Linked DNA regions of Formosa sp. Hel1_33_131. The protein of the gene in region 2 binds, or shares a complex with, the protein of the main gene of each other region. Links are inferred from orthologs where the notes say so. Each region holds a gene or a part of one and is shown on either strand. Other genes may lie near its edges.

What was found.
Region 1: the proteins of uvrB (region 2) and FORMB_RS00385 are in contact, whole or in part, in a crystal structure (PDB 7EGT), measured with the Thermus thermophilus proteins. The link is inferred for Formosa sp. Hel1_33_131 from one-to-one orthologs. Residues at the interface, in WP_096411307.1 of Thermus thermophilus: Glu23, Leu25, Arg26, Asp27, Gly28, Glu29, Arg30, Phe31, Arg55, Glu326, Asp327, Phe328, Glu379, Ser382, Gln383, His398, Gly400, Arg401; in WP_096412145.1 of Thermus thermophilus: His654, Arg656, Phe657, Gln666, Asp668, Glu669, Lys680, Arg681, Leu682, Ser683, Lys685, Tyr686, Ala687.

Annotation. Positions count from the first base shown.
Region 1 is NZ_CP017260.1:78,174-81,554, reverse strand. Bases 269-3,313 are described here. They hold FORMB_RS00385 (ATP-dependent helicase), read right to left. Parts: upstream 2,930-3,313; coding sequence 608-2,929; downstream 269-607. Other genes in these bases: FORMB_RS00380 (DUF7935 family protein), read left to right, coding at 3,110-3,313; FORMB_RS00390 (L-threonylcarbamoyladenylate synthase), read right to left, coding at 269-593. Outside these bases: more of FORMB_RS00390, read right to left, coding at 1-268; more of FORMB_RS00380, read left to right, coding at 3,314-3,381. UniProt on the Escherichia coli protein: A helicase with DNA-dependent ATPase activity. Unwinds DNA duplexes with 3'-5' polarity. Translocates on single-stranded DNA with 3'-5' polarity. Initiates unwinding more efficiently from a nicked substrate than double-stranded DNA.
Region 2 is NZ_CP017260.1:271,336-274,594, reverse strand. Bases 331-3,253 are described here. They hold uvrB (excinuclease ABC subunit UvrB), read right to left. Parts: upstream 2,833-3,253; coding sequence 829-2,832; downstream 331-828. Other genes in these bases: FORMB_RS01275 (gliding motility-associated C-terminal domain-containing protein), read right to left, coding at 2,900-3,253; FORMB_RS01285 (T9SS type A sorting domain-containing protein), read left to right, coding at 331-753. In the rest of the region: more of FORMB_RS01285, read left to right, coding at 1-330; more of FORMB_RS01275, read right to left, coding at 3,254-3,259. UniProt on the Escherichia coli protein: The UvrABC repair system catalyzes the recognition and processing of DNA lesions. A damage recognition complex composed of 2 UvrA and 2 UvrB subunits scans DNA for abnormalities.

The DNA.
Region 1 (3,381 bases), 190 kb from region 2 along the record:
TCCCTAACAATAGTCACTTCCGTTCCATTGACTTCGATAATCGTTGACGGCTGATTGTCTCCATAACCACCATCAATAACCATGTCAACTTTAGAATTCCATTTTTCAAAAATCAATTCTGGATCTGTAGTGTATTCCAGAATCTCGTCCTCATCATGAATCGACGTAGATACAATTGGATTGCCCAATGCCTTTACAATTTCCAACGCAATTGAGTTATCTGGAATTCGAATTCCAACCGTTTTCTTTTTCTTAAACGGATGCGGCAATGTATTCGCTCCAGGAAGAATAAAGGTATAAGGTCCTGGAAGATTTCGTTTCAAAAGTTTAAATATGGGCGTTTCAATTTGGGTCACATAATCACTCAAATTACTCAAGTCATGACAAATAAACGAAAAGTTTGACCGCTCCAGTTTGACGCCTTTAATTTTGGCAACACGTTCCAAAGCCTTTACGTTGGTAATGTCACATCCCAATCCATAAACTGTATCCGTTGGATAGATAATCAGCCCTCCCTTTTTAAGGACTTCAACCACCTTTTGAATGGCCTTTGGGTTTGGATTTTCTGGATATATTTTGAGAAGTTCGGACATAAAATTCAGTGTGTTTATGAAATGATTTCAAGTTTTGCAAACCGTAGCAATAGCTTTTTAACACCTCCCGTTTCAAATTTAATTTCAGCCTTCAAATCCGCTGCTTTTCCTTCGATACTTAACACATTTCCTTTTCCAAATCGTTGGTGATTCACAACATCACCTACAATTAATTTATTGTCAAATAAGTTAGTATTGGGTTTTGTTTCACTGACCTTTTTTAAATTCTTAGGTGTCGATATTTGAAATTTCTCTTGAACTTTTGGCTTGGCTTTCATGTAAGCCGGCTTCTTGTAGCGCACCGTATTTGGGTCCACATCTCCAAAAATATCAGCACTTAACATCGGGTTGAAACGGCGTTCTTCTTTAGGCGTGACAATCTCCAAATACTGCTCATCAATTTCTTCGATAAAGCGACTGGGTTCTGAATCTACGAGTTTCCCCCAGCGGTATCGCGAGAGGGCATAGGTCAGATAGGCTTGTTTTTCAGCACGGGTCAACGCCACGTAAAATAAACGGCGTTCTTCTTCCAATTCTTCACGTGTACTCATGCTCATTGCACTCGGGAATAAATCTTCTTCCAAACCAACAATATACACATACGGAAACTCCAATCCTTTTGCCAAATGGATGGTCATCAATGCCACCTTGTCGCTGTCGTCACCTTCTTCATTATCTAAGTCCGTTGCCAGAGCAACATCTTCTAAAAACTCTGCAATGGATCCTGTGGAGTCCGCTAATTCTTGTTGTCCTTCCACAAAATCTTTGATCCCATTCAGCAATTCTTCAATGTTTTCCAAACGGGTAATGCCTTCGGGAGTTCCATCTTTTTTAAACTCCTGAATCAATCCACTGGCTTTACATACATTCTCTGCCAAATCAAAGGCATTCATTGTTTGACTCATCACCTTAAAACTTTCAATCATCGTTGTAAAGTTTTGCAGTTTGGTTTTAGTCCCCGCATTGATGTTTATGGGAAGCTCATGAAGGTGTTTTAGAATTTCAAAAATGGTTTTATTATGTTCATTGGCAGATACAATTAGACGGTCAATCGTTGTTTGACCAATCCCTCGCCCAGGAAAATTAATGATCCGTTTTAAAGCCTCTTCATCTGAAGGATTGATGATAATTCTCAAATAGGAGAGGACATCTTTTATTTCTTTTCGTTGATAAAAGGACAAGCCTCCGTAAATCCGATATTCCAAACCTCGTTTTCTCAAGGCATCTTCAATCGATCGCGATTGTGCATTGGTACGATACAGTACGGCAAAATCACCATTCTTGGCTTGGTTTTGCATCTTGTTTTCAAAGATAGTACTGGCAATATAACGCCCTTCGTCACCATCCGTTAATGATCGGTTGACAATAATTTTGGGACCTTCTTCATTCGCCGTCCAAACTACTTTTTCTAGCTTGGTTTGATTTTTTTCAATAATAGAATTGGCAGCATTCACAATGTTTTTTGTCGAACGGTAATTCTGCTCCAATCGGAACATTTTTACATTGTCATAATCCTTTTGAAAATTTAAGATATTATTGATGTTCGCTCCTCGAAATGCATAAATACTTTGGGCATCATCTCCCACAACACAAATGTTTTGGAAACGGTCCGAAAGTGCTCGTACAATTAAATATTGAGAGTGGTTTGTATCTTGATACTCATCCACTAAAATATACCGAAAACGATCTTGATATTTTGCCAACACTTCAGGGAATCGTGTGATTAATTCGTTGGTTTTGAGTAATAAATCATCAAAATCCATCGCACCCGCTTTGAAACAACGGGATACATATTCTTTATAAATCTCGCCCATTTCGGGGCGTTTTGCCATGACATCCGCTTCCTTCAGATCGGGATTTTGAAAATAGGCTTTGACCGTAATCAAACTGTTTTTATAGGAGGAGATTCGAGATTGGACTTGCTTGTATTTATAGATGTCTTTATCCAGTTTTTTCTCCTTTATAATCGAAGAAATTAAGCGTTGCGAATCTTGTGTGTCATAAATCGTAAAATTGGAAGGGTAGCCCAATTTATCGGCTTCAATACGTAATATTTTTGCAAATACAGAGTGAAAGGTTCCCATCCACAGGTTTTTCGCTTCGCTATCTCCTACAATCGAAGAAATACGTGTTTTCATTTCACGAGCCGCCTTGTTGGTAAAAGTGAGGGATAAAATATTAAAAGGATCCACACCTTCGCTCATCAAATAGGCGATGCGGTAGGTGAGGACTCTGGTTTTTCCAGAACCTGCACCTGCGATGATAATCATTGGTCCTTCTTTTTGAAGGGTGGGCGCTAATTGTGCCTCGTTAAGTTGACTTAAATATTGTTTCAAATTTCGTTTTTTCTAAGACGTGAAATTAAGGAATGTAATTCGTATTTTTAAAAGGAAGTCCTATAAATTATAAACAATTCTAGGGAAGTTACTAAAAGCGTTTGAAGACATTAATTTTTGCTTTTATATTGAAGGAAATTATTAACTTGGCATTTATTAATCAACACATCACACATTTAAATGGAAATTGAGTTTTATAGCCTTATCATGTATTGCATTCCAGCCCTTATAACAGGTGCGATTGCGTATTTATTTTTCAAAGAGTACACCAACAACGAAAGTAAAAGACGTCACTATATCCTTCATAAATCGCTTCAAAAAGAAGTGCTTCCTGTAAAACTTCAGGCGTATGAGCGTTTGGCGTTGGTTTTGGAGCGTATGGCTCCCAATAATTTACTCATTAGAATTCAACCTATTTCTCAACGAAAGGAAGATTATGAGCAGTTACTGAT
Region 2 (3,259 bases):
TCTTACAATCTTAACCTTAACAATGGAATTCAACAATCTTATTTATCTGTTTCAACTACGGGTCATAATTGGGGTGAGAACATTTCAAGTGCTGCTGAGTTTTTTGAGGCGACCCATTATTTAGATATTAATAATGAACAAGTGTTCATACAAAATTTATGGAATACTTGTGATCCAAATCCAGACAGTTGTACAGCTCAACTTGGAACTTGGGAGAATAATAGAGCCGGCTGGTGTCCGGGTTCAATAGCGAGTCCCGATATATACGACCTTTCTGCTTATATAGGATCTTCTTTTGATTTGGATTATCGATTTCACCCAGACTATGTAGATTTGTGTCATCCAAATAATTCTGATTGTGATGAAGAAACAATTTCTGGTTGTAATGATTGTGATAATCAATTTAACCCTTACTATAAGGTAGATGTTCACGTTATTAGCAAGAGTGATGAACCATTAATTTTTAGTGTGCCTCTTGGAATTAATAGTATTGAGAATAGTGGAACTTATGATTTATCAATCTATCCAAATCCAACCAATGGGAAGTTTTCTATTCAATCATCTATTCAAGATGCGGAAACAAAAGTTAGAGTTTTAACCATTGAAGGTAAACAAGTGAAATCGTTTCATTTTAACACTAAAGAAGAGTTAATGAATCACGATTTTGACCTCAGTGATTTAACAAGCGGTATCTATTTTATAAGCATGAAAAATAAATATGGTTTAGCCACAAAAAAACTAATTCTTAAATAAGAAAAGGAATTATTTTTTAAGAATTATTAAATTGTTTTTTAGCAAGAAATAATATCTGCTTACCATGTTAGATTGTTAAACTTTTAAAGCCTCCAACTTTTTTTGGTAGTCTTTAATTTGATCTCTAAACTGTGCAGCATGTAAGAAATCCAAATCTTTTGCTGCAGACTCCATGAGCTTTCGGGTGTCTCTGATTTTTTGTTCTAATTCAGGAGCTGCCAAGTATGCATTTTCCGGTTCCGCCGCTTTGAGCGCCTCCTGTTCATAATAATAACTACTCACCGAGTTCTTAGTCAGTGCATTGTTTAAACTTTTATTAAGTGCTTTAGGTACGAGTTTGTGTTTGGTATTGTAGGCAATTTGTTTTTCCCGACGGTACTCCGTTTCATCGATGGTTTTTTGCATGCTTTTGGTAATCTTATCTGCATACATAATAGCACGTCCGTTGAGGTGTCTGGCAGCGCGTCCTACGGTTTGCGTGAGTGAGCGTGCCGAACGCAAAAAACCTTCCTTATCTGCGTCTAAAATCACTACTAATGAGACTTCTGGAAGGTCCAAACCTTCTCTTAATAAGTTGACACCTACAAGCACATCAAATATCCCTTTACGTAAATCTTGCATAATTTCAACCCGTTCCAAGGTATCCACATCACTATGGATATAACGACAGCGAATTTGAATACGTGCCAGATATTTGGTCAACTCTTCTGCCATTCGTTTGGTTAGAGTAGTGACCAATGTTCGTTCGTCTTTTTCGACGCGTTGTTGAATTTCTTCAATCAAATCGTCAATTTGATTCAAACTCGGCCGTACTTCTATAATAGGGTCCAACAATCCCGTTGGTCGAATAACCTGTTCGACAACAACACCACCTGATTTTTCCAATTCATAATCGGCTGGGGTGGCACTGACATACAATACTTGGTTTTGAAGGCTTTCAAATTCTTCAAATTTTAAAGGTCGATTGTCCATTGCTGCAGGCAAGCGAAAGCCATATTCAACTAAATTTTCTTTACGACTCCGATCGCCACCATACATCGCATGGACTTGAGATATGGTCACGTGACTTTCATCAATCACCATCAATGAATCACTCGGAAAATAATCTAATAAACAAAAGGGACGGGTGCCTGGTGCTCGCCCATCCAAGTAGCGTGAATAGTTTTCAATTCCTGAACAATAGCCCAATTCGCGAATCATTTCCAAATCAAACTCCGTACGTTCTTTCAAACGTTTCGCTTCAAGGTGTTTTCCAATGTCTTTAAAATAGTCGTGTTGTAGAACCAAATCATCTTGAATGTCTTTGATCGCATTTTGTAAAATATCAGGCGAGGTCACAAACATATTTGCAGGATATATGGTTACACTTTCATAGACTTCGATGACTTTGTTGTTGTTAACGTCAAAAGCTTCAATGGCTTCAATTTCATCGCCAAAAAAGTGAATTCTAAACCCATGATCGGCATAACTAGGGAATACATCTACTGTATCCCCTTTAATTCTAAAGTTACCATGATTAAATTCGCCTTCGGTTCTTGAGTATAAACTTTGAACGAGTTTGTGTAACAAAGCAGTTCTTGAAATGACTTCATTTGCTTTTAGGCTGATGACATTTTTCTGAAATTCAGCAGGATTCCCAATTCCATACAAACACGAAACCGAAGCAATGACAATGACATCTCTTCGCCCCGATAATAGGGAAGAAGTGGTGCTTAAGCGCAGCTTTTCAATTTCTTCATTAATGGATAAATCTTTTTCTATATAGGTTCCTGAAACAGGAATGTAGGCTTCTGGCTGGTAATAATCGTAATAGGATACAAAATATTCAACAGCATTTTCAGGGAAAAACTGTTTGAATTCTGAATACAGTTGTGCGGCAAGGGTTTTGTTATGCGCCAACACAAGTGTAGGTCGCTGTACTTCTTGAATGATATTGGCGACCGTGAATGTTTTTCCAGACCCAGTAACTCCCAAAAGTGTTTGGTATTTTTCATCGGACTCAATTCCAGCTACTAATTGTTTTATAGCAGTCGGTTGGTCACCAGTGGGTTTGAAATCAGAAGTAAGCTTAAATTGCATAGCTGCAAAGCTAATGCAAAGAAAGCGCTAGAGCAAAGAGAGTCTAAAAATATTTTTTAAAAACAGATTAATAATTCATATAAACCCAACCAGATCTGGGTTTTGCATTTTGAACATTCAAATACAATACATAAAAATAGGTTCCAACAGGTAAGAGGTTGTCGCCTTTGAGCGGGCCGTAATTGGCTTTTCCATCCCATTTAAGATCGTTATTCCCTTTAAAAATAATAGCTCCTAAACGATTGAATATTAAGAGTTCGTGTTGTAAAAACACATCGTAGAGCCCATCTATGTTAAACCAGTCATTAAAGCCATCTCCGTTGGGTGAAAAACCCTGAGGGATGTTAGGGTCACATTCGTTGACCTCTAAATTCACTGAAAAAATTTCATAACAGGGGTTTGCATCTACTCTGAAATAGATGGTGTC